2 regions of the Exiguobacterium sp. s149 genome follow, and region 1 is predicted to be linked to the other one. Evidence: riboswitches for the same ligand, from Rfam matches in the RefSeq annotation. Region 1 holds a riboswitch; the other holds the start of a gene.
The links. Region 1 has a riboswitch for thiamine pyrophosphate ahead of KNP81_RS12465 (YkoF family thiamine/hydroxymethylpyrimidine-binding protein). Riboswitches for the same ligand answer to the same signal wherever they lie in the genome.
Positions count from the first base shown of each region.

Region 2: linked by a shared signal. The riboswitch ahead of tenA (thiaminase II) and the one ahead of KNP81_RS12465 (YkoF family thiamine/hydroxymethylpyrimidine-binding protein) in region 1 are both predicted to bind thiamine pyrophosphate.

Region 1 is NZ_JACSLZ010000010.1:19,166-25,287, reverse strand. It holds gene rlmN (dual-specificity RNA methyltransferase RlmN) at 1-688, shown strand, start outside; gene KNP81_RS12480 (SMP-30/gluconolactonase/LRE family protein) at 865-1,746, shown strand; gene KNP81_RS12475 (hypothetical protein) at 1,759-2,022, shown strand; gene KNP81_RS12470 (GTP-binding protein) at 2,126-3,319, shown strand; TPP riboswitch at 3,381-3,481, shown strand; gene KNP81_RS12465 (YkoF family thiamine/hydroxymethylpyrimidine-binding protein) at 3,564-4,157, shown strand; gene KNP81_RS12460 (ECF transporter S component) at 4,150-4,725, shown strand; gene KNP81_RS12455 (ABC transporter ATP-binding protein) at 4,718-6,046, shown strand; gene KNP81_RS12450 (energy-coupling factor transporter transmembrane component T family protein) at 6,046-6,122, shown strand, end outside.
Region 2 is NZ_JACSLZ010000003.1:70,976-77,097, forward strand. It holds gene pelF (GT4 family glycosyltransferase PelF) at 1-522, shown strand, start outside; gene pelG (exopolysaccharide Pel transporter PelG) at 503-1,951, shown strand; TPP riboswitch at 2,013-2,117, shown strand; gene tenA (thiaminase II) at 2,199-2,873, shown strand; gene thiM (hydroxyethylthiazole kinase) at 2,870-3,658, shown strand; gene thiD (bifunctional hydroxymethylpyrimidine kinase/phosphomethylpyrimidine kinase) at 3,655-4,494, shown strand; gene thiE (thiamine phosphate synthase) at 4,466-5,104, shown strand; gene KNP81_RS05390 (SDR family oxidoreductase) at 5,128-5,763, shown strand; partial or broken gene KNP81_RS05395 (RNA-guided endonuclease TnpB family protein) at 5,835-6,122, opposite strand, start outside.

The sequences.
Region 1 (6,122 bases):
ACGCGATTTGACGGCCGGTGAAGTCGTCGAACAAATCATGACCGTGCAACACTACTTGGACGAGGTCGGGGAAGGTGCTCGCGTCAGCCATATCGTTGTCATGGGAATCGGGGAACCGTTCGATAACTTCGACAACTTGGTCGACTTCCTCCGTGTCGTCAAGGACGAGCGCGGCCTCGCGATCGCACCGCGTAAAATCAACGTGTCGACGAGCGGACTCGCCGACAAGATTTACAAGTTCGCGGACCTCGATTTGCGCATTAATTTGGCGCTGTCGCTCCACGCGCCGAACGACGCGCTTCGGACGCAAATCATGAAAATCAACCGGGCGTTCCCGCTCGACAAGCTCATGCCGGCCATCCGTTATTACGTCGAAACGACGAACAAGCGGATCACGTTCGAATATATTCTCTTATCGAAAGTGAACGATTTGCCTGAGCACGCCGAGGAACTTGCCGACTTGATTGACGATATTAAAGACAAGTCATACGTCAACTTGATTCCGTACAACCCGGTCAACGAGCATATCCAGTATGAGCGGAGCACGTCCGAGGACATCATGGCGTTTTATGACGTCTTGAAGAAACGGGGCATCAATACCGGGGTCCGCCTCGAGCACGGGACCGATATCGATGCGGCCTGTGGCCAGTTGCGCAGCAAGCATATGAATGTCGAAGGCGCAAAATGACAGAGACTCCTTGAATCTCATGATTCAAGGAGTTTTTTTGTCTTCTGCCCTAGAAGGATGCCGGCCCGGTTCAATATTTTTCTTCCGAGCGGTTGCTATTTTGGGAAATGTTGAATAGAGATTGCCCCCTCAGGGAATAGTCACTTGAAATCAATGTAGAGAGTGGAGGCAATTCAATGGAGACAGTAAACGCTGCGTTATGGATTCGAGTTCGAAATACGCTTGGGGAAGGGCCGTGTTGGGATGCGGAACTGAAACGCTTCTATTGGGTCGATATCGAGGGACATACACTCTGGTGGTACGATGAGAAAGAAGATGAACTGTCGTCGTTCGATATGGGACAACAGATCGGGTTCGCGGTCCCGAAAGTGACGGACGGCGTCGTCGTCGGCTTGAAAGACGGGATTTATGAGTGGGACGAGACGTCAAAAGAGCTCGATAAAATCGTCGAACTCGACGACCCAGAAGGAAAGCTCCGCTTCAATGACGGCAAAGCCGACCCGTACGGACGCATCTTCGCCGGCACGCTCCATCTTGAAGACGAGGCGGAACAAGCGACGCTATACCGTCTGAATCGCGACGGCACGACCGAGGTCATGTTGAGCGAGTTGACATTATCGAACGGACTGACATGGTCACCCGACCATTCGACGTTCTATCATATCGATACACCGACCGAGACGGTCCGTAAATACGCCTTTGACTTGAAGACGGGTACGCTCGGCGAAGGGGAGGCCATCATCGATTTCACAGTCGAAGAAGGATTCCCGGACGGCATGACGTCCGATGAGGAAGGGTTCTTATGGATTGCGCACTTTGCCGGCGGCCGCGTCTCGCGCTGGAACCCGGAGACGGGTGAAAAAGTGCTCGAGGTGCTCGTGCCGGCCCCGAACGTCACGTCGTGCTGTTTTGTCGGCGACAACTTGAACCAACTCGCCATCACGACGGCTCGTGAAGGGATGGATGACGAGGCGCTCAAAGCCCATCCGGACGCAGGGTCGGTCTTTAAAATCGATACAGACGTGAAAGGGATGCCGCTCTATCGGTTTGGACGATAAGGAGGTAAAGAAATGGTGAAGCGATTGCTCGTTCGTGCAGGCATCGGTTTGGCACTCGCGGCAGTGGCCCGGGTCGGGATCCAAAAACTATTGGATGCGAACCGGGAAGACGACCACACGTATTTGAATCCGCGCTGGGATGAGGCCCCGAGTGTCGATGCCGATAAGGATGAGGATGAGGTCGGTCTGACGCAGCTCGATTCGATTTATCGGGCCGAGTGGCAGGCGAACACGTATCCCCGCTCCGAGGCGGAACGCAAGGCGTTGGAAGAATAGGGAAAGGAACACGTCTGGGAACGGGCGTGTTTTTTTCTTGACAAGACAATGGTGACCCGTCATTATCTAAAAAGTAATGATTACGATTTAGGAGTGGGGATATATGAAACGAATTCCAATCACGGTGCTGTCCGGTTATTTAGGGAGCGGCAAGACGACGTTGATGAATCATCTGTTGAACAATCGGTCAGGTAAGAAATATGCGGTCATCGTCAACGACATGAGCGAGTTGAACATCGACGAACGATTGATTGAGCAGGGCGGTTTCTCGCGGACGGACGAAAAATTGGTCGAGCTATCGAACGGCTGCATTTGTTGCACGCTTCGTGAGGACCTGCTCGAAGCGGTACAGGACATCACGAACGACCGTGAACTCGACGGGATTATCATCGAATCATCCGGCATCTCAGAACCGATTCCGGTCGCTCAAACGTTTACATACGCCGATGACGCCCTCGGGATCGATTTAACGAGCCGCGTCTATATCGATGCGATGGTGACCGTCGTCGATGCATATCGATTCTTGAAAGATTTTAACTCGGGCGAGTCACTCCATGAACGCAAGCAGGCCATCGATGAGACGGACGTCCGTGAAGTCGTCGATCTGCTCGTCGATCAAATCGAGTTCGCGGACATCATCGTCTTGAACAAGGCGGACCGCGTGACAGAGACGGAAGTCGACGAGATGGCCGGGCTGTTAAAGGCGCTCAATCCTACCGCCAAACTGTTGACGTCGGTCCTTGCGAACGTAGAATTGACCGAGCTGTTAGACGTCAATCTGTTCGATTTCGAGCAGGCGATGCATGCCGCCGGCTGGATTCACGAGCTTGAGGCGGAAGTACATACGCCGGAGACAGAAGAGTACGGCATCAGCTCGTTCGTCTATCGTCGACGCCGTCCGTTCCACCCGGAGCGGCTTCATGCGTGGATCGAGGCGTTCCCGGAACAAGTCGTCCGCGCCAAAGGGTTCTTATGGATTGCTTCTCGAAACGACCTCGCCTGCCTGTTCTCGCAAGCGGGGTACGCCTCGACGCTTGAACACGCAGGACGTTGGCTCGCGACGCTGCCGAAGGAAGAGCGTCGTCTTATGTTCGCAGCAGAACCCGAGCTCGCCGCCGATTACGTCGAGCCGTACGGGGACCGTCAGACGGAGCTCGTCTTGATTGGGCAGCGGATGGAGCGTTCGGTCATCGAGGCCGGACTCGACGCGTGTCTGTTGACAGACGAGGAGATGACCCTCGATTGGACGACGTTGCAAGATACGCTTCCGGGGAACGGTATCGTGACTTTCACATAAACCGTTTACAAATCCGGAGTGGTCGTCTATACTTTTCGTTGCATAGACAACCGCATACATTGGACTACACTAGGGGTGCTTCGGCTGAGATGTGAGCATGGCTCCAATCCCTTATGACTCGATCCGGGTAATACCGGCGTGAGGAAGTGTGGCACTTTTTCTAATGGATTTGTAAATTGGACGAGTGGCCGCATTCTCATGGATGCGGCTTTTTTGTGTACATACAATTAAGGGGGAATAGAACATGAACAATCAATGTGAAAGGAGTCCGATCGTCGGATTCCGCTTTACGCTGAGCCCAATGACGTCTGATTTTGTGAGTGTCATCAAAGGGGCATTGAAGGAGACGAACTTGCAAAACGTCTGGCGACATACCGACGACGTCTCGACGGTCATCCGTGGACGAAGTGAGCATGTGTTCGATGTGGCCAAAGCCGTCCTGTCACATGCGACGAAGACAGGAGAACATGTGTCGATGAGCGGGACGTTCTCGGTCGGCTGCCCAGGCGACACGGCAGGAGACAATCTGCTCGACGTGACGACTGAGCCGGGGAATGGCACGGCGGGCTCGCAGTACGTATCTTCACAATTTGCACTCTATCCGCTCGGGGACCCGAAGTATATGGACATCATCTACGAAGAAATTGCGTTTGCGAAAGAGCGTGGCGTTTTCAATGACTCGATGCATTATGCCTCGGGTATTCACGGCGACATCGAACCGGTGTTTTCATTTTACGAGGCGACGTTCGACCGCGTCCGTGCGAAGACGAGCCATGTCGTCATGACGGTCACGTTCAGCGTGAACAGCCCGTCACACGAGGGACAGCAGCATGCTTAAGTCGTGGAAGTTAAAAGAAATCGTCTTGTTGGCCATTTTATCGGTCGTATTCGCTGTCGTCTATTTGGCGTTCGTCCATGTCGGGAATCTATGGGCAGGCTTGATTGGACCAATCGCGTACGAATGGATTTTTGGGATTTGGTTCATCGTCTCGATTATTGCGGCTTATATCATCCGCCGACCTGGCGCAGCATTTTTGTCAGAAGTGCTTGCGGCGACGATTGAGATGATGATTGGTAACGCGATTGGACCTCGTATTATTTTAGTCGGGATCATTCAAGGACTTGGTGCTGAAGCGGCGTTTGCGGTCACGGGCTACAAGCGATATGACCTTTGGGTGCTCATGCTGGCCGGATTTGGTGCAGCTGCGACGAGTTTCGCGTATACGTATGTCATGGGTGGACTCGTTGCCCTCAGTCCGACATACGTAGCGACGATGTTCGCGTTACGTGCGACAAGCGGAATGCTCATTGCCGGTCTGGGAGGTAAGATTTTGAGCGACTTGTTGCTTCGTACGGGTGCGCTCGAAGGGTATGCCCTCGCGCGTAAGGGACGAGTACATGGTTGAGGCAGAACAGCTGGCGTTCCGCTATCCGGACAAACAGCGCGAAGTATTGACAGACATCACGCTTCAATTAACGGCTGGGAGGACGCTCATCACAGGGGCGAGCGGATCGGGGAAATCGACATTGTTCTCTTTGATGAATCGTCTGTACCCGGATAACTGCGATGGCATCGTGACAGGCAAATTACATTTGTTTGACCGCTCTTACGACACGTATACAGCTGGTGAGGTGAATCGTCGTGTTGGAACGGTGTTTCAAGATCCTGACAGTCAATTCGTCATGCAGACGGTCGAGGAGGAATTGATTTTCACACTTGAAAATTTTGCCGTGGCGAGGGACGAGATGATGGCGCGTGTGGCCACGATTTTAGCGGAATTGCAGTTGACCGATTATCGTGACCGAGTCATTCATGACCTGTCAGGTGGTGAAAAGCAACAAATCGCTGTCGCCTGTGCTTTGATCGGGAAGCCGGAATGGCTACTACTCGATGAGCCGCTCGCGCACCTTGATCCCGAAACCTCAACCCGTTTCGTTCAGTGGCTCGACAACGTCGCACAGACGGTAAACGTTGTCGTCATCGAACATCGACCCTTCCTATGGGGCGGGTTCTTCGATAGAGAAGTGGAGCTCGTGAACGGACGCATCAACTATGACGGACCGTTCGTTGCCCGCCCGGATTATACGTTCTCTCCGGTTAAGGTGACACAAGGAAATACTGTTTTATTTCACGTACCGCAATTGAAACGAATAACATTCAAACTAGCAGCGAGCGAGCTGACCGTCGCCGAGGGTGATCTCATTGCCGTACTTGGTCGAAACGGCAGTGGCAAATCGACTTGGCTCAAGAGCCTTGCCCGCGAACATCAAGAAGTCGGACTCGTCCCACAATCTCCGGCTCGTCTGTTTATCACGAGTGATGTGACACGTGAACTCGCATATGGCCATAATCGTCCGATTGAGGACATCATGAACCGGCTCGGGCTTGGACCGTTTCGTAACGACCATCCACTCTCGCTTAGTCACGGTCAAAAACGAAGGCTCGCCATCGGGGTGATGATGCTCTCGAATAAACGGCTCATCGCGTTCGATGAACCAACTGCTGGACAGGATGAGATATCGCTTCGTGCGCTTTATGAATTGATGGTTGAACGAACCCGCGCCGGCCAGACGGTTCTGTTTGTGACGCACGACCTTAGTTTCGCCAGAATCGCGAACACATATTACTTGATGCGTGAAGGTTACTTGAGTGGGCCATATGATGCATCGCTCTGGAATGAGACAGAGCTTCTACAAGCTCACGGTTTATTGCTGGAGGAATCGTGATGACGTTTCATGAGATGAACCCGACGATTAAATTTCTGACCGTCACGTTGCTCATGTTCGGTCTCGCCTTTATGTA
Region 2 (6,122 bases), on a different contig from region 1:
GCCGCCAAGATTTTGCAGGAGCGGCATCGTCTGTTCAAACTGACGATCATGGGTCCACTCGATGAGGATGAAGAATATGCGGAAGAGTGCCGTCTGCTCATCGAACAGAGCGGATTGAGCGATTATGTCGAACTGGCCGGGAAAGTGGACGTCCAAACGTATTTGCCGACCTTTGATTTACTGCTCCTGACGAGCATCTCGGAAGGGCAGCCGCTCGCGATTCTCGAAGGCATGGCCGCCGGGATTCCGTGGGTCGCCACCGATGTCGGCGCCTGTTCCGAGCTTTTATACGGACGAGCGGATGACCCGTTCGGTCCGGCCGGTTTCATCGTGCCGCCGGTTCATCCGGAAGCGGTCGCCGACAAAGTCGAATGGATGATGGATTACCCGCAGGAACGAATGCGGTTCGGCAAGAACGGACGGGAGCGGGTCCGCCAATATTATCGTCTCCAACAAGTCGTGGACCGCTATAAGGCTATCTATGAAGCGAGGAGGGAACAGTATGGCGGGCATCGGGTTTAAGTTGCAGAAGTTGTTTCAAGAAGACTACTATTCGTCCCGGCTGAAGGCGTACACGTTCTCCGGCCTCGTCACGTCCGGACCGTGGTTGATCGTCATCTTGGTCGTCGGTACGATTCAATGGTTGGCATTCCAAATGCCGACGTTGTCGCTCGCCGAACGGACGCTCTTCATGATCTCGGTCTCGTACGCGTTCATCTTCTCGCAAATCTTGTTCAGTTTTCAACAGCTCGTCGTCACACGATACGTGGCGGACTTGTTTTATGAGAAAAAGGCGCATGAGATTTTTCCGGTGTTCACCGGGATGCTCAAAGTGACGATTCTCGCCGCAGGCTTGCTGTATAGTATCTTTTGGCTATTGTCGCCGCTCGATTTTCTGTACAAACTGACGTTGTTCGTTTTATTTATGACGATTAACGTCATCTGGGTCATGTTCTTGTTCTTGAGTGCCGCCAAGTATTATCAAGCGGTGGCCTATAGCTTCTTGCTCGGTGGACTCATCTCGGTCGGGAGCGTCTACGCGATCAGCCGTCTCATGGTCGACCCGTCGAGTCTCGAGCTGTTGCTCGGTTTCACGGTCGGGATGATTGTGACGTTGTTCGGGTTATTCTTCGCGATGCTCCGGACGTTCCCGCTCCGTTACGCGGTGAAAGAGTTCTCGTACTTCAAGTACTTCGACCACTATCCGGACTTGTTCGCCATCGGCGTGTTGTACGTGCTCGGGATTTGGGTCACGAATTTCATCATCTGGTTCGGTGAAGGACGTGTCATCATCGCGGACTCGTTCCTGTTCAACCCGTATTATGATACGGCCATCTTTTGGTCGTACTTGACGATTATCCCGACGCAACTGTTGTTCGTCGTCGCCGTCGAGACCCGATTTTATGAGCGCTACCGTACGTTTTATGGATTGATCAACTACGGCGGGGCACTCCATCAAATCGAGAAGGCGAAACAGACGATGACGTCCGTATTGAAAAATGAGTTGATTCGACTCGCGCGGAGCCAAGGCGTCGTGACGCTGTTCGCCATCCTGATGGCGGGCGCGTTCGTCAGTTGGATCGGCGTCCCGGATGAGATTGGTCAAATCTTTCGGATGACGACGCTCGCGGCGTTCGCGAATGCGATGATTCTCATCTTGACGCTGTTATTGCTCTATTTCGAGGACCGGCGCGGGGCGTTGTTCGTCAACATCTCGTTCTTCACATTGAACGCGTTGTTCACGTTACTGCTCTTGCCGCGAGGCATCGATTGGTACGGTGTCGGCTTTGCCGTCAGCACGACGATCACGTTCTTCTTGGCCGGCCTGCGTTTGATTTATTACATGGGCAAAGTCGATTATTACGTGTTCGCCGCGTCGAACCGGCGCAAGCTCGGCACCGAGCGGTTCTCGCAAATGGGAACGTTGTTGAACCGGCGCTTTTCGCGATAAAGGGTTTTCAGTACAGGGAAAGACTGATATGATGTGGTCGTAGACGACCGAATTTCATAATGTTTACCACTAGGGGAGTCGCGTGACGCGGCTGAGATGGACGAGGTCCAGACCCTTTGAACCTGATCTAGTTCACGCTAGCGTAGGGAAGTGGGCGAACCGATTGTTCTCGTACACTTTGTGTAAATCCGACGCCGCTTCCGTTATGGGAGGCGGCGTCTTTTTTAATCACAAAGGAGGAGAACACATGACATTCACCGCACATCTACGACAAGAGGCAGATGCTTTGTTTCAAGCCAGTTTTGATCACCCGTTCGTCCGCGAACTCGGAACGGGTGAACTCGACGAGGCGAAATTTCGGCATTACGTCATGCAAGACTCGTATTATTTGAATCAGTTTTCGAAAGTACAGGCGAAAGGCGCGACGCTCGCCCCGAATATGGAAGTGGCGAGCCGTTTTTTGACGCACGCCCTTCACACGATTGAAGCGGAGCATGCGCTGCATCGTGAGTTTTTTACGTTGCTCGACGTGACGGAGGCGGAGTGGGCGACGTTCGAACCGGCCCCGACGGCTTACGCCTATGCGATGCATATGCAACAGGCTGGGCCGACGCTCGGCGACGTGCTCGCGTCAATCTTGCCTTGCTACTGGGTCTATTATGAGATCGGGGAGCGATTGAAAGACGCGACACCCGATCATCCGATTTATACGACGTGGATTGCGACGTACGGGTCGGAATGGTTCCGCGACCTCGTCGAGGAACAGATTGAACGGCTCGACGTGCTCGCCGGACAGGCGACCGCGGAAGAGCGATTCCGGTATCAGCAGCTGTTCTTGAAGAGTTGTTATTATGAACACGCGTTTTGGGAGATGGCGTGGACGCTCGAGTCGTGGGATTTACCGGCGGGGGTAACACGATGAAGCGCGACTTATGGGACAAAGTCAGAGCCGAACGGCCACTCATCCACAACATCACGAATATCGTCGTCGCCAACTTTTCAGCGAACGGGTTGCTCGCCATCGGGGCGGCCCCGGTCATGGCATCTGCGGTCGAAGAAGTGGCCGAGATGGCATCCGTGAGCGATGCGCTCGTGCTTAATATCGGCACGCTCGATGCAATGACGGAACGTACGATGATTCGAGCCGGGCAGGCGGCGAATCAAGCGGGTCGTCCAGTCGTCTTCGATCCGGTCGGGGTCGGGGCGACCTCATTCCGGCGCGACGTCGCCAAAGCGATTCTGCAACATGTCCGCGTGACGGTCATTCGTGGGAATGCCGGAGAAATCGCGACATTGATTGGTCTCGACGCGGCGGCGCGCGGTGTGGACGCCGGTGAAACGCGAGACGATTTGAATCAAATCGCGCGTGAGGCGGCACGACGCTATACCTGTGTCGTTGCCGTGACCGGAGAAACGGATGTCGTCAGCGACGGGGACGTGACGATTGAAATTAAAGGCGGTACTGGCGCGATGGCCCGGACGACAGGGACCGGTTGTTTACTCAGTGCGGTCGTCGGTGCGTTCCTTGCGGTCGAACGGGATGCTGTTACGGCCACGGCGACGGCGCTCGCCGGCTATGCCCGGTGCGGCGAACTCGCTACCGCTTTGGCTGACGGACCGGGTGACTTCCCCGTTCACTTCTTGAATGAGCTTGGCAAGATGACGGCGGTCGAGTTGCCGAGTGACCGTATCGAGGTGGTGTCATGATACGGCCCCAAGTATTGACGATTGCCGGTTCAGATTCGGGCGGTGGCGCTGGCATTCAAGCTGATTTGAAGACGTTCCAAGAGCTCGGTGTGTTCGGGACGAGTGTTTTGACGGCCGTCACGGCCCAAAACACACGTGGGGTGCATGGGGTCGAGGCGGTGTCACCGGAACTCGTGACGCAACAACTCGATGCAATCGGTTCAGACTTTACGATTGCGGCGTGCAAGACCGGGATGTTGTTCGATGCGGCGCGCATCGAGGTGGTCGCTGATGGGGTGCGGCGTCACACATTCAATCGGCTCGTCGTTGACCCGGTCATGATTGCGAAAGGCGGGGCCTCGCTACTTCAGGATTCGGCGGTCCAGGCGCTCAAGACATCCCTCTTGCCGCTCGCGACCGTCGTCACGCCGAACGTGCCGGAAGCGGAAGTGTTGACGGGCATGACGATTCGGACGTTTGAAGACCGGATTAAAGCAGCAGAGCAGATGTTAGCGTATGGTGTCCGTGCTGTCATCTTAAAAGGCGGACATCTCGATGGCGCAACTGCGGACGATTTGGTCATGACGGCGTCAGAGACGTTCCTCTTGTCGGCCCCGCGCATCCAGACGAGTGACACACATGGAACCGGTTGTACGTTTTCGGCAGCACTCACGGCGGAACTGGCCAAAGGGCATTCCATCCTCGAGGCGACGGTTACAGCCAAGCGGTTCATCCAATGCGCGATCACGCATGGACTCGATATCGGTGCCGGACATGGACCGACGAATCACTGGGCGTATGCGACACATGGAGAGGCAGGTGTGACGCTTGAATCCATCACAACGAACCATCGCTGAGCAGTTGCGGCTTTATTTTATTTGCGGAACCGCAAACGCGGAAGACATGCTCCAGACGGTGGAAACGGCACTTCAATGTGGCGTGACATGTTTTCAATTTCGCGAAAAAGGTAAACATGCACTGTATGGGGATAAAAAAGAAGCGATGGCGAGAGCGTTGCAAACACTCTGCCGCTCATACGATGTTCCGTTCATCATCAATGATGACGTCGACCTAGCAGAGCGCATCGATGCCGACGGCGTGCATATCGGACAGGATGATGCCGAAGCCGCACGCGTTCGTGAGCGAATCGGCCCGGACAAATGGCTTGGTGTCTCGGTGCACACGCTCGAAGAAGTAGCGGCGGCCATCGAGCATGCGGATTATGTGGGCATCGGTCCGGTCCACCCGACGAATTCGAAAGAAGACGCCAGGGCAGTGAACGGGACGGTGCTCATCCGCCAAGTTCGAGCCTTGTATCGAGAGCTGCCAATCGTGGGGATTGGCGGCATTTTACCGGAACACGTTTCGATGATTCGGAACGACGGGGCGGACGGCGTCGCCGTCATCTCGGCTATCGCTTCTGCACCGGATGTGGCCATGGCCACACGGCGTTTCGCTTGTCTCTGAATTCAATTTGAGGAGGAAGACAGATGAACGTATTTGTAATAGGCGCGAATGGACAGATTGGAAAACAGCTCGTCGAACGATTGCACGAGGAAGGGAAGCATCAAGTCACGGCGATGGTGCGGAAACAAGAGCAACTCGACGACTTTACATCGAAAGGCTATCAAGCCGTTTTAGGCGACCTCGAAGGTGACGTGTCGTCACTTGAACAGGCGATGTCTGGGATGGACGTGGTCGTCTTTGCGGCTGGTTCAGGCGGTAGTACCGGAGCCGACAAGACGCTGTTAATCGACCTTGACGGCGCGGCGAAAAGTGTCGAGGCGGCTCAGGCGAACGGGAATGTAAAACAGTTCGTCATGGTCAGCGCCTTGAAGGCGGAAGATCGTTCGGCATGGCCGGAAGAGATGAAACCATACTATGTCGCGAAACACCATGCAGACCGTCTGCTTGAAGCGAGCGGGCTCACGTACACGATCGTTCGCCCGGGTGCGCTGACAGATGATGCCGGAACGGGCAAAGTGAAGACGAGCGACGTCAAGACGGGGGAAATCCCACGCGCAGACGTTGCGGCCTTCTTGGCACACGTCATCGGACATGACGCGGCCCACAATCAAACGATTGATCTCGTCACAGGCGATACGGCAATCGAAGACACATTTTGAACTACCCCCACCTACGCTTCACTTGGAGGTGGAGGATTCCTGGGTGATCCAGTCGAACGACCGGAACCTGATCAGGCTATCCCCGTCGTCCCGACGGTTGTGGAGGCCAGGATGCGCTCGGCCTCTCGTTTGAGGTTCAGTCCTGCGTTCACATCGCGGTCGTGGTGCGTCCCGCAACCCGGGCATGTCCACTTACGCAGACCGAGATGCTTCACGTCTCTGTGTCGGTGGCCGCAACTCGAACAGAGCTGGCTCGAGGCGAACGTCTTGCCGACCTTGACGACGGTTTTGCCGTACCAGTCCGCCTTGTATGCGAGCATGCGGAAGAACTCCGACCAACTGACATCGGAGATCGCTTT